Regions from separate parts of the Pseudoalteromonas mucoides genome, predicted to be linked through region 2. Evidence: riboswitches for the same ligand, from Rfam matches in the RefSeq annotation. Region 2 holds a riboswitch; the other holds the start of a gene.
What was found. Region 2 has a riboswitch for cobalamin ahead of AAEU30_RS18320 (ABC transporter ATP-binding protein). Riboswitches for the same ligand answer to the same signal wherever they lie in the genome.
Positions count from the first base shown of each region.

Region 1: another riboswitch for cobalamin. It lies ahead of AAEU30_RS14295 (TonB-dependent receptor domain-containing protein); the one in region 2 lies ahead of AAEU30_RS18320 (ABC transporter ATP-binding protein).

Region 1 covers NZ_JBMMUC010000012.1:133,955-140,591, reverse strand. Annotated here, with positions in the region: gene AAEU30_RS14305 (efflux RND transporter permease subunit) at 1-286, shown strand, start outside; gene msrA (peptide-methionine (S)-S-oxide reductase MsrA) at 415-951, shown strand; gene AAEU30_RS14295 (TonB-dependent receptor domain-containing protein) at 1,049-2,896, opposite strand; cobalamin riboswitch at 2,931-3,083, opposite strand; gene AAEU30_RS14290 (hypothetical protein) at 3,143-3,349, shown strand; gene AAEU30_RS14285 (DUF3718 domain-containing protein) at 3,444-3,821, opposite strand; gene folA (type 3 dihydrofolate reductase) at 3,901-4,392, opposite strand; gene cgtA (Obg family GTPase CgtA) at 4,465-5,619, opposite strand; gene rpmA (50S ribosomal protein L27) at 5,773-6,030, opposite strand; gene rplU (50S ribosomal protein L21) at 6,047-6,358, opposite strand.
Region 2 covers NZ_JBMMUC010000019.1:34,662-41,298, forward strand. Annotated here, with positions in the region: gene cobT (nicotinate-nucleotide--dimethylbenzimidazole phosphoribosyltransferase) at 1-916, opposite strand, end outside; gene AAEU30_RS18315 (FecCD family ABC transporter permease) at 916-1,926, opposite strand; gene AAEU30_RS18320 (ABC transporter ATP-binding protein) at 1,910-2,731, opposite strand; cobalamin riboswitch at 2,823-2,943, opposite strand; gene AAEU30_RS18325 (histidine phosphatase family protein) at 2,976-3,593, opposite strand; gene nqrM ((Na+)-NQR maturation NqrM) at 3,682-3,894, opposite strand; gene AAEU30_RS18335 (FAD:protein FMN transferase) at 3,979-5,010, opposite strand; gene nqrF (NADH:ubiquinone reductase (Na(+)-transporting) subunit F) at 5,108-6,337, opposite strand; gene nqrE (NADH:ubiquinone reductase (Na(+)-transporting) subunit E) at 6,357-6,637, opposite strand, start outside.

The sequences.
Region 1 (6,637 bases), on a different contig from region 2:
AGCAATTGTACAAGCAGCAAGTCAGCGCCTGCGCCCTATTATCATGACATCACTCACCACAGTAATGAGCGCAGTGCCATTGGTACTTGCATCAGGCCCCGGCGCTGAGAGCCGTATGGTAATTGGTGTGGTTGTATTTACTGGGGTTATCGTCGCTACAGTACTGACATTATTTGTTGTACCAGCAGCATATTATGCATTAGCTCGTAATACGCAATCACCTGAGTTTTTACAGCAAAAACTTAACCAACAAGAAGCAGACAAACCACTCAAAGAAGAACTTTAAGCGATATTCAGCGCTGATATAATCATATATCAGCGCTTCTCTTTTGTTTTCAAGAAATAAAAAACCACCTTACTCGTTCTTCTGATAGGCTAGGCATATTCGCTATTTAACGTTTTATGGAGTAAGTAATGAGCAAAGCAATTGAAACGGCAACATTTGGCGGCGGTTGTTTTTGGTGTATTGATGCTGCATTTAGGCGCGTGGAAGGCGTTACTCATGTAAGCTCAGGCTACACAGGGGGCGAAACTGATGAACCAACTTACCAACAGATATGTACAGGCCTAACAGGGCACGCAGAAGTGGTAAATATTGAATTTGATCGCTCTCAAATAAGCTATGAGCGCTTATTAGCTATGTTTTTTACCTTACATGACGCAACGCAATTAAACCGCCAAGGTAACGATGTTGGCACACAATATCGCAGTGTGGTGTATTACCACAATAATGAGCAGCGTATCCAAACCATAGATTACATTACTAAACTACAAAGCCAGATACGTGAAGAAATAGTCACTGAGGTAAGCCCTGCAACCACTTTCTACCCAGCTGAGCAATATCATCAAGACTACTATGAGCAAAACCCAGAACAAGGTTATTGCAGCATATTAATTGCACCCAAGTTACAACGTTTTGAAAAAGACTATAAGCAGTTTTTAAAAGGCTAGATGCTCAAATAAATAATAAAGCCCGTTGTGGATTAATCCATAACGGGCTTTATATTTAGGGGGGGTGATTAACCAAAGTTCAGTCCACTAGATGTAGTTAAAACTGATAGCTTGCACCGACAAAGAACTGTCGTCCTGCTGCATTGTAACCAAGTAATTCACCGTTAGCGGCAAACCCAGTACCTGCCGTAAAATATTCTTTATCTGTAATATTCTCAATTCGAGCCTGAAATGATAATTCATCCAATAATTGATAATTTGCAGCTATATTGAACACTGTATAAGCTGCCAATTCAGTATCATAATAAGCGATTGATGGGCGCGAAGAGCGGTATTGCATTGCGATATTAGCGTCAAAATCGCCCCAGCTTTTGCCAAGGGTATAATTAAATGTTTCAGATGGTCTGCGCGGTAAATCTGTATTAGTTGTTTCATCTTTAGCGTCTAATAAGCTTAAGTTGATGTTATGTTGAAATCCAAAACCTTCAAAATCAGCTGATAACTCAACACCTTGCATAGATACTTTATCAATATTAGTTGCTACATACTTACCAGTGTCTGCATCATACTTGTTGTCGATTAAGTTATCGATCTTATTGTCAAAAATAGCAATATCATAACGACCCCATTGCGTATCTATAGTAACGCCAAATTCATTATTAACTGACTCTTCAGGTTTAATATCATTGTTTGGTAAATACCATGGGCTATCAGTGACAAATGCATTAATCAGTGATGGCGCTCTAAAAGCCGTGCCATGACTTAAACGTAACGTAACATACTGGTTTGCTTTATAACCTAAAGCTGTTGTATAGGTGTTTGCACGGCCATGAAAGTCGTAATCATCGGTTCTGACTACTGCATTACCTAACCAAGTTTCATCATCGTAAAATACACCTACAAAGAGAGCATTGTTATCGCGCTCTTGTTCAGATGATGTAGCTGAGGATTCAGACAAGTCTTCGTTTAAAAAATTAACGCCACCGGTAAGCTCTACGGTGTCTGTTAGGGCATACAAACCACTGTATTCAAACTCAACACGTTCAGTACTATAAATTTGCTCTACATTTGTGCCTGTTTGAATATTTTCTTCTTGTGAAATACTCACAGAGGCACTTTGGGTATAAATAGCTGAGCTTTGGTTCCAACCTAGTTGTGCAGTGTAGTTCTCAAAATCATAGGCATCATTACCAAAAGCGTTATCATACTCGCCTTGGCCTTCGCTATACTGACTTAGTACACTAAATTCACCTGCACTTTCAGTTCGATAAGCTAAGTTAAAGCCTACATTTTTATTAGTATAGCCGTCGTCATCATGATCTTTAGTGACTGGTAGTGATGGATCTTTACCTGTTACATCATAGCCATCGGTATCTTCATAACCTAAGTTGTAATTAAAAGTAACGGCGTCTTTTACAACCCCACCTGCTAATTGATAGTTTTCATAACTATCACTACCCAATGTCGCAGATAGCGTATTTCGGCTAGCCTTACGAGTTATAATATTAATAACACCAGCAATTGCATCCGAGCCATAAATAGCAGCTCTAGCCCCTTTAACTATCTCTACTCGTTCAATGCTGTTTACAGGTATATTGGTCAACGACACACTACCAGAGCTTGCGTCACTGACTCTTACGCCATCAACTAACACTAAGGTATATTTAGCACTCGCACCACGAACAAATACATCGGCCTTTTGGCCAAAACCGCCATTGCGTACAACATCTACACCAGCAATCGTGTTTAATATTGACGGTAGGTCTCGGTAATTATTTTTTTCAATTTCAATACGCTCGATAACATCAACGGTAGCCAGCGTATCAGTAATTGATTGCTCAAATTTATTTGCTGTTACTGTAATACGTTCAATTGGTTGCTCTGCTGACACAGAAAAAGATAACGCAGCAGCGATTGCTACGCCTAGAGTAGATTTAGTTAGCATGATATCCCCTGACCCGTGCCCACCGCACAAGTAATAGTAAGTTTGTTTCAAGGCCGGTCTCCGGACTCTGTGCTTTAAAGCACATTACCGTTGCGGGGGCAGTGTTGGGATTATGTTCATCATGAGCATGCACCAACTTCCCGATTATCCTGCTACAAATTTCAATACCTTGAAACCTATACTGATGTATTTAGCAAGCACCTTGAAAATAGGTCGCTATTGTGAATATTTTAAGGATAAATGTCAATGGACGGCTATACATCTAAAGCTAAATTAGCGAGTTGGTTATTTCTTATAAAAGGCGCGAGTTGGCGAGTTGGCGAGTTGGCGAGTTGGCGAGTTGGCGAGTTGGCGAGTTGGCGAGTTGGCGAGTTGGCGAGTTGGCGAGTTGGCGAGTTGGCGAGTTGGCGAGTTGGCGAGTTGGCGAAAAATAGTAGCATGACTTTACTTTAAAGCAACTACATTCGAACTCATTCTTATTTTTTAATACTAAAAAACAAAAACCGCAACAAGTGCGGTTTTTTATGATTTATTTTAGCTTTTTAACTTATAAACCAGCACGATCTTTAATTACTGGAATAAGTGCAGAACCGCCATGGCCATTTGATTCAGCCCAGGCTATATCGGCACCATCTGATAATGAGCTTTTAGATAGATTTTTAACTACATATTCACCCGCATCAACTGCATTACTAGCAATTGCATGGCGTAATAAATTGTTACCGTTACATAAAACTGCATCATAAATATTACGAATTTTTACACGAGAGCTTTTTAGCTTACTGCGAAGACGGTTTTTATCGTCTGCCGCGATATACTCACAAATTGACACAGCTAATTGATCATCAGCTTTAACCGGGGCGCTAAAAGCCACCGAACCAGAAATAACAGCAGTAACAACTAGCAATGTTGATAATTTAACCATTTGACACCCTTGAGTAATACTTTTTACCTACGCTTGTTGGTTATTATTGTACCAATCTATAAGTTTAAGCGCAATAATGTTACTCAACTTTATCCAAGGTTACGAATTTATACTGATGTAAATTCTTATCATCAGGGTTATTAATTTGCTCTTCAACCACCTGCCAATTAGCAACTTTTTCATAGTCAGGAAACTGAGTATCTCCTGTAACATCAAGATTTATAAAAGTTAAATACAGTGTGCTTGCTTGTGATAAAAACTGCTGATAGATATTTCCACCACCAATAATCATCACTTCCTCACAGTCTTTAACCAGCAATAACGCTTCTTCTGGCGATGTTACTACTTCAATCCCTTGCGCACTGTATTGAGCATTACGACTAATAATAATATTTTTTCTGCCTGGCAATGGACGACCGATCGACTCAAATGTTTTACGACCCATGATCACTGGCTTACTCATAGTCACACTTTTAAAATGCTGTAAATCAGCAGGTAAATGCCAAGGCATTTTATTATCTTGGCCAATAATACGATTGTTCGCCATGGCTGCAATCATTGAAATCTTCACAGTAATCACCTAATACTTTATAACTAAACAAGAAAAAAGGAGCATCAGCTCCTTTTTAAAATCTATACGCTACTAACGTTCGTAGACAACTTCAACATCATAGTCATCTTCGTCCCAGTCTTCCCAATCATCATCATCGCTATTTTTAGTTGCATCTTTATGGTAGGTATCCCACTTAAATTCAACTTCTTCATCTTCGATTGGTACAAACTTCTCTTTAGGCATACTATCAAGTAACGCCATGATATCGTGACAAAGTGCTTGTGTATTTTGCTTATTAACAGCTGAGATACGGTAAATATTTGTTTCTTCACCTAGCTCTTCTGCAATTTGTTCACACAATGCTTGTGCTTCATCTTCTGGAAGTAAGTCAATCTTATTAAACACCAACCAGCGCGGCTTCTCTGCAAGTTTAGGGCTATATTGATGTAACTCATTAATAATGGCAAACGCATTATCAACAGGACTAGAACCATCAACAGGCATTATGTCGATAATATGTAGTAATACACGGCAACGCTCTAGATGTTTTAAGAATCGAATACCTAAGCCTGCGCCATCTGAGGCACCTTCAATTAGACCTGGAATATCAGCAATAACAAATGACTTATTTGCATCTGGACGTACTACACCTAAGTTTGGTATTAGCGTCGTAAACGGGTAATCAGCTACTTTTGGTTTTGCAGCAGATACACTGCGAATAAAGGTTGATTTACCTGCATTTGGCAAGCCAAGTAAGCCCACATCAGCAAGTAGCATTAGCTCAAGCTTAAGCATACGCACTTCACCAGGTGTGCCTAATGTCTTTTGACGTGGCGCACGGTTAGTACTTGATTTAAAACGTGCGTTTCCTAAGCCATGAAAACCACCTTTAGCCACAACTAAACGTTGGCCATCTTGTGTTAAATCACCTAAAGATTCCTGAGTATCAACGTCTGTTACACGCGTTCCTACTGGCACTTTAATATATAGGTCTTCACCTTTTTTACCGGTACAGTTACGACTTTGTCCATTAGTACCACGTTCAGCACGATGGAAGCGCTCAAACTGATAATCGATCAAGGTATTTAAGTTTTCATCTGCTTGTAGATAAACACTGCCACCATCGCCGCCATCGCCGCCATCTGGGCCACCATCTGGGACATACTTTTCACGACGGAAAGACACGATACCACTGCCACCGTCACCAGCTTCTGCGCGAATTTCTACTTCATCTACAAACTTCATGATTACTCACTTTAGGATTGGCTTGTTAATTACTCTATTATATACCCAAGTGGCCTATAGAGCACACTATGCGTAAAAACACTTGGGTATATATTCTTTAAGCTTAAAACAAAAAACCCCGCAAAGGCGGGGTTTTTTAAGAACCGGCTCTGATTACTCAGATACGATGCTTACGTATTTACGGTTTAAAGGACCTTTTTGTTCAAACTGAACTTTACCATCTGCTTTTGCGAAGATAGTGTGGTCTTTACCGATACCTACGTTTGCGCCAGCGTGAAAACGAGTTCCACGTTGACGTACAATGATGCTACCCGCTAGAACTGATTCGCCACCAAAACGCTTAACACCTAGGCGTTTGCTTTCTGAATCGCGACCGTTACGAGTACTACCAGCTGCTTTTTTATGTGCCATTTCTAAGTACCTCTAATTAAGCGCTAATGCCAGTGATTTTAACTTCTGTGAACCATTGACGATGGCCCATTTGCTTACGAGAATGCTTACGGCGTCTAAATTTAACAACCTTAATTTTCTCACCGCGACCATGTGAAACAACCTCAGCTGTTACTTTACCACCGTTTACGAACGGTACACCGATCTCGATTTTCTCACCATCAGCAACTAAAAGTACTGAATCAAATTCAACTGCTGCACCAGTTTCAACGTCTAATTTCTCAAGACGAATTGTTTGACCTTCAGTCACACGGTGCTGTTTACCACCACTTTGGAAAACCGCGTACATAATTAACTCCGTCTGTGCGCCCTCAAATCGACGCAACTAAAATATTCTTCAATAGGGCGCGAAGTTTACGCTAATGCGTAAAAACTAGCAAGCCTGTTTTTTAATTAAATGAATAAAAAATAGCTGCGTTGAGAGCAATTCAATATTTTCACCTATTTTATATTAAATTACCGTTATGCCAAGCGCTTTTTAACACATGGTGACAAATAAATTACAGCTTATGCAAAGTCATCATCAGAATAAAAAATAACCATGTGAATTATCGCTATTTTTAACTTT
Region 2 (6,637 bases):
AATGGGCTAACATTTTACTATGGCCTTGCTCATTTGAGTTGTGCGTAAAAATAAAATACGCTTTTACATTGGGATTAATTGCAATCGCGACTAAAGCTGCGGCGGTACAAATAAAACCATCAACCAGTACCACCATTTGCTGTTCAGCAGCGCTAAGCATAGCGCCCACAATATGCACAACTTCAAAGCCACCAAGCGCTGCAAGCAAGCTGATTGGATCATCTAGGTGAGTTTTATGTAACAACAGTGCTTGCTCCACAACCTTTACTTTACGCGCAACCACCTCATCACTTACCCCAGTACCTTTACCCACGCATTCACTGGCAGGGAGTTTAAGCATTGCCGCCATAATAGCGGCTGCACTGGTGGTATTACCTATGCCCATCTCCCCCAAGGCTAGAGTATTACAGCCACTCTTTTTAAGCTCTAATACAAGTTTTTTTGCATTGCTAAACCCTTGTTGTACCTGCTCGGTACTCATAGCCATGTGTTGATTCAACGGCTCGGTGATATCCCCTAAACGACAATCACGAATGTCCGTGTTAGGTACTTTCGTTAAAGTACCGCAATCTGCTATTTCAAGCTGCCAGCCTAGCTGATTGCAAAACACATTAATTGCCGCGCCGCCAGCAGCAAAATTAGCCACCATTTGCGCTGTAACGTCGCTGGGGGCAATTGACACTCCTTGCGCTGCAACACCATGATCGCCAGCAAACACGATTAATGTAGGCTGTTTTATAGCTGGCTGAAAATCTAAAAATGCACTTTGAGTATCAATATATTGACTGAAAATAGTCACCAATTGCAGTGCTAGTGGTTCAAGTAGACCCAGTGCACCAAGCGGCTTAGTTTTGTGATTAATTTTATCGCTTATCAGCGTATCAAATTGCGTGTTCAACGGTTTAACAGAATGCATTATTGATACGCCTTTTTACGAAAACACAGCAAAGATAAAAAGAACACACTACCAATGGCCGAGGTGATCACCCCAATTGGTAGCTCTTGGTTGCTCATCACAATACGCGAGAGCACATCCACCCAGACCATAAATGTACCACCAACGAGTGCTGTCATAGTAAGACCTGTTAAGGTTCCCTGGGATACGAAAAAACGCACTATATGGGGTATCATCAAACCCACAAAACCAATCCCGCCACATAACGCCACCAAGAGCGCTGTAATTAACGAACTTAACACCAGCATTAGCAAACGAAAGCGTTGCACAGGAATACCTAAGGTCGCGGCACTCTCATCACCCAATAACATGGCATTGAGTTGACGTCTAAAACTCATTAATAAAATGATACAACTGAAGATGGCTAAAGCGGGTAACCAAAGTGCTTGCCACTGCGCTCTTGCAAAGCTACCTAAGGTCCAAAATAATATTGCGGTAATCGCTTGAGGGTCACTAAAATAAAGCAGTAAGCTGGTAAATGCGCTGAATAAAAACGACAGTGCAACCCCTGCCAGTAGCATTGTTTCAACCTGAGCTGACGCTCTACGCCCTGCAATAAATACCAATAGGCACATGGTCAGCATACTGCCTACAAATGCAGCCAGCGACATTGAAAACCCAGCACTGATACCAGTGAAGGTAATAAAACACACCACACCAAATGAAGCACCAGATGAAATACCAAATAAATAGGGGTCAGCCAGTGGATTACGGGTCACGGTTTGCAAAATTAGCCCTGCAATTGCAAGTCCTGAGCCTGCTAAAAATGCCAATAACGTACGCGGCAAACGTAGCTGCCAAATTATCCGCTCAATAAACGAATCACTACCTTGGCCAAACCACTGTCCAATTACGCTGTGGTAAACATCAATAAACTTACTAGGGGCAGCACCAAAGCTCAATGCGACGAAGATGCTCAGTACACTTAATACCATAGTTAGCGGTAGTAATAGGTTATTTTTCAGTTGCATGAAGCGCTCCTGATTGATAACCATAAAAATACGTTATATGCGGAATGGATTGCGCTGTACTTTGCGGGTGGCTGGATACTTGAGCACACACGCCAAATACATCGCTTAGCATTTTCTCTGTTATAACCTGCTCTGGTGTGCCCGATGAAACGATTTCACCATGGTCGATAACGAATAACTCATCACACAGGCTGGCTGCTAAATTTAAATCATGAAACGATGCCAACACTGTTACACCGAGTGATTTGGCTAATTCCATTAATTGAATTTGATATTTTACGTCAAGGTGGCTGGTAGGCTCATCCATAATCAAAAGCTGTGGCTTTTGCACTATGGCACGGGCAATTAAAGCACGTTGCTTTTCACCACCGGAGAGCGAATCAAACGCTTGGTTAGCATGCTCTATTAAGCCTACTTGTTTTATCGCTTGGTGAATTAGCTGCTTATCACTTTGTGTGGTGCCACTAAAAAGACGCTTATGCGGAGTAAGCCCAAGACTGACCACATCATACAAAGATAGATTAAATTGTGAGGGTGTTTCTTGCAGAACCACGGCAACTTGCTTAGCAAAATTATCCGCGCTTAATTGCCAAATATCATGTGAACCAAGCAGTACTTGACCACATGTAGGTTTATTAAACCGATAAAGACAACGCAATAAACTCGACTTACCCGCACCATTAGGCCCAAGCAAGCCAATAAACTGGCCTTGCTCAATGCTGATGTTTATTTTTTTTAGAATAGCTGTATTAGCAACAGTCCACGATAAATCGTCGACGGTAAGAAGCGCTGTTGGTGTCTGCAATGTTTATCTCTGCTAGCACGCGAAAACCCAATGCAGTAAACACAAGCAAATGCTTATGAAAAAGATGAGTTTACCCGCTCAGTTATTTAAGTTGATTTAACGTATTTAGTATCTGACTTATCACTAATGTGACTTACAGTTGCGGGAACAGCTGAGGACTTGCACCTCATTCCTAAATACCCCTCTATTATGAGCAGGTGAGTTTATATTTCAATTAATATCTTTCTAGATGGCTAAAAACAGCCTAGAAAACAATTTTAGGCCAAGCTTCACCTTGTTCATCAATGTAAACATCAACACAAATAAGTCCGGCATAAGGGATTGAAAATACATTTTGGCTAATGAGTGACTCACGAGGGAGCTGACATACTATCGCCAACAACTGCTTAATAACACCAGCATGCGTTATGACTAAATGCGCTCCTGTATTGGGTGTGCTGATCATCGCCAATAACCCCTGCCACCAAGTTTCAACTCGGCTATAAAACGCGTTCATGGATTCGCCATTGGGGGGCGTAATTTGCCAAGGGTTTTGCCAAAAGTCTCCGATTGTCGGTGAGCTACTTTGTTGCCAAAGCACTTCATAACTTTGCCCATCCCAATCGCCAAAATCATACTCTGCGATTGCACTGTCAATGTTGAGCGGGAGTTGGCGAGTATTGGCAAGCTGTTGAGCAAATAATTTACAACGCTTTAAAGGAGAGCTTGTTACAGAGGTGATATCACAAAGCCCAGCAACTGCATCTTCTAACTGCTGAACACCTTTTTTGCTCAACTCAAAGTCGCTACGCCCAGCTAATACATTTTGCTGCTCAAGCTCACCGTGACGTAAAAAGTACACTTTAGTTGAAAATGGCTGCATAGCTGACCTACATGGTGAATAGTTAATCTTTTAAAGCCACAAAAAAAGCGCCAAGGTGAAGGGCGCTTTTTACTCACGTCTATCGAGCTTATAAAATTTGGTTTTCTTTCCAAACTTGCTCTTTTGCCATGCGCTTTTTACGTTTGTCACATGGGTCATCACAATCGCAGGCTTTATCAATGCCTACTGAACCTAGGCCACCACAGCTACTAGCCATAGATTTTTTCTGCATTATCATGCCAATGGCCATTGCTGCGACAATTAAAATAAGTAAACCAAAAGTAAGAAGAAAAAGTGACATTGCTTAGCCCCTATTGTTCAGCAATTAAAAAGTGCTTGATGCTAACCATCAAGTTGAGTGCATTATAAACGTATTTAAACCATGCTACAAATAGGGTTTAAATGCTGGGCTTGAATAAGTCACTAAACCATCCTTCGATTTAGCTATTAGATAGACCGCTAAGTCATTTTTTTCTGCATAGGCTTGAGCTTTATCCATCCCCATAATAGTTAATGCAGTAGCAAGGCCATCAGCTGTCATTGCTGAAGGGTGCAATACGGTAACTGATACTAGATCATGACGACTTGGCATACCGGTAACTGGATCAATTAAGTGGCTGTAAGTCACACCATCCATTTCATAAAATATACGATAATCACCCGATGTCGCCATACCATTATTACCTGGCGCTAAAATATGGTGCACCTTGCGTGTGCCAGGCTCCGCGTCTGGTTGTTCAATCGCTATGCGCCAATCCTGTTCGTTAGGCTTTTTACCTGCAATGCGCAGCTCACCACCAATTTCTACCATATAGTTAGTTAAACCATGGCTTTCTAGTAGCTCGGCAACTTTATCAATACCATAGCCTTTTGCAGTTGATGAAAACGAAAGCTCTAAGCCGTCAATCGTTTTCGCTAACCCCTGCTCAGTTAGTTTTAATTTATCAACGCCAATTTTAGCAATCATGCTAGCTAATGCTTCGTCCGTTGGGCGTTTAGTTGGTTTTTTATCTGGACCAAATCCCCATAAGTCAATCAAGGGTCCCATTGTCACATCAAGCGTTTTAGTTGACTCCCCTAAGCGAATTGATTCGCTCACCACCGCTCTAAAGTCACTGCTAATTGGCATGACTTCACCGGCAGCTAAACGGTTAAATTGGTTGATTTCTGACTCTTTAATATAAGTCGACATTGATAGGTTAATATCTTTTAACAGCTCGGTAATTTCAGGTAGTAAATTCAATGTATCGAGCTTTTCTTGCTTAGCAAATACTTTAATGTGATAAGTAGTGCCCATGGTTTTACCTTCAAGGTAAAGCTCTTTAGGTTCATCACTTTGGCCACAGCCAGATATAAGTAAAGTGAAGGTAAGAAAAAATAAGGCAATTAATGCCTGCGGGTGAAAAACTCTAATCATGGCAGCCTACTTTAAATTTTGAAATAAAAAAGCCTCGTAACAAGTATTGCTACGAGGCTGATATTCTAACCAAAACTAAACTGTTTTGGTATCAGTGTTAGCCACCGAAATCATCTAGTAAGATATTTTCGTCTTCAACACCTAAGTCTTTCAACATTGTGATAACAGCTGCGTTCATCATTGGAGGACCACACATGTAGAACTCACAATCTTCTGGCGCTTCGTGATCTTTAAGATAGTTCTCAAATAACACGTTATGGATAAAGCCAGTGTAGCCTTCCCAGTTATCTTCAGGTTGTGGATCTGAAAGTGCTGTATGCCATACGAAGTTATCATTTTCAGCCGCTAAGCCGTCAAAATCTTCTACGTAGAACATTTCACGTTTAGAACGTGCACCATACCAGAAACTCATCTTACGCTTAGAGTTTAAGCGTTTAAGTTGGTCAAAGATATGTGAACGCATTGGCGCCATACCAGCACCACCACCTACGAATACCATTTCAGCGTCAGTTTCTTTCGCGAAGAATTCACCAAATGGACCAGAGATAGTTACTTTATCACCTTCTTTAAGTGACCAAATGTACGATGACATTTTACCACAAGGCAAGCTTAAATCTCTTGGCGGCGGCGTAGCAATACGCACGTTAAGCATGATGATGCCTTCTTCTTCTGGGTAGTTAGCCATTGAGTAAGCACGAATTGTTTCTTCGTCTACTTTTGACTCCAGTTTGAAGAAACCAAAATGGTTCCAGTCGCCACGGTATTCCTCTGGTACATCGAAATCAGCGTATTTAACGTGGTGCGCTGGGGCTTCAATTTGAATATAACCACCGGCACGGAACGGTACTGACTCGCCATCAGGAATTTGTAGCTTAAGCTCTTTGATGAAGGTTGCTTTGTTATCGTTAGAAATAACTTCACAATCCCACTTTTTAACACCGAAAATTGACTCTTCAAGTTCAATTTCCATGTCGTTTTTAACATTTACCTGACACGCTAAACGACAGCCTTCACGGGCTTCACCTTTAGAGATGTGATCAAGTTCTGTTGGTAAGATATCGCCGCCACCTTCTTTGATGTGAACACGACACTGACCACAAGAGCCACCGCCACCACATGCAGATGATACGAAAATACCTGACTCAGATAGCGCACCTAATAGCTTACTACCTGCTGATGTTTTAATGGCTTTATCTGGATCGCCATTTACGCCGATGATGATGTCACCGCTTGCAACTAACTTAGATTTAGCACCAATGATGACTAAAACTAGTAGTACAACGATAGCGATGAAAACACCAACGCCTAAGAAAATCTCATAACTCATGATTTATCCTCGCTACCTATTAAAGTGAAATACCAGAGAATGACATAAAGCCAAGACCCATCAAACCAACTGTGATGAAGGTAATACCTAAACCACGTAGGCCGTCTGGCACGTCTGAATATTTCATTTTTTCACGAATACCAGCAAGTAATGTAATTGCTAGCGCCCAACCTACACCAGAACCGATACCATAAACCACAGACTCGCCGAAGTTATAGTTACGCTCTACCATGAAAGATACCGCACCAAAGATTGCACAGTTAACTGTGATCAATGGTAGGAAGATACCTAACGCGTTAT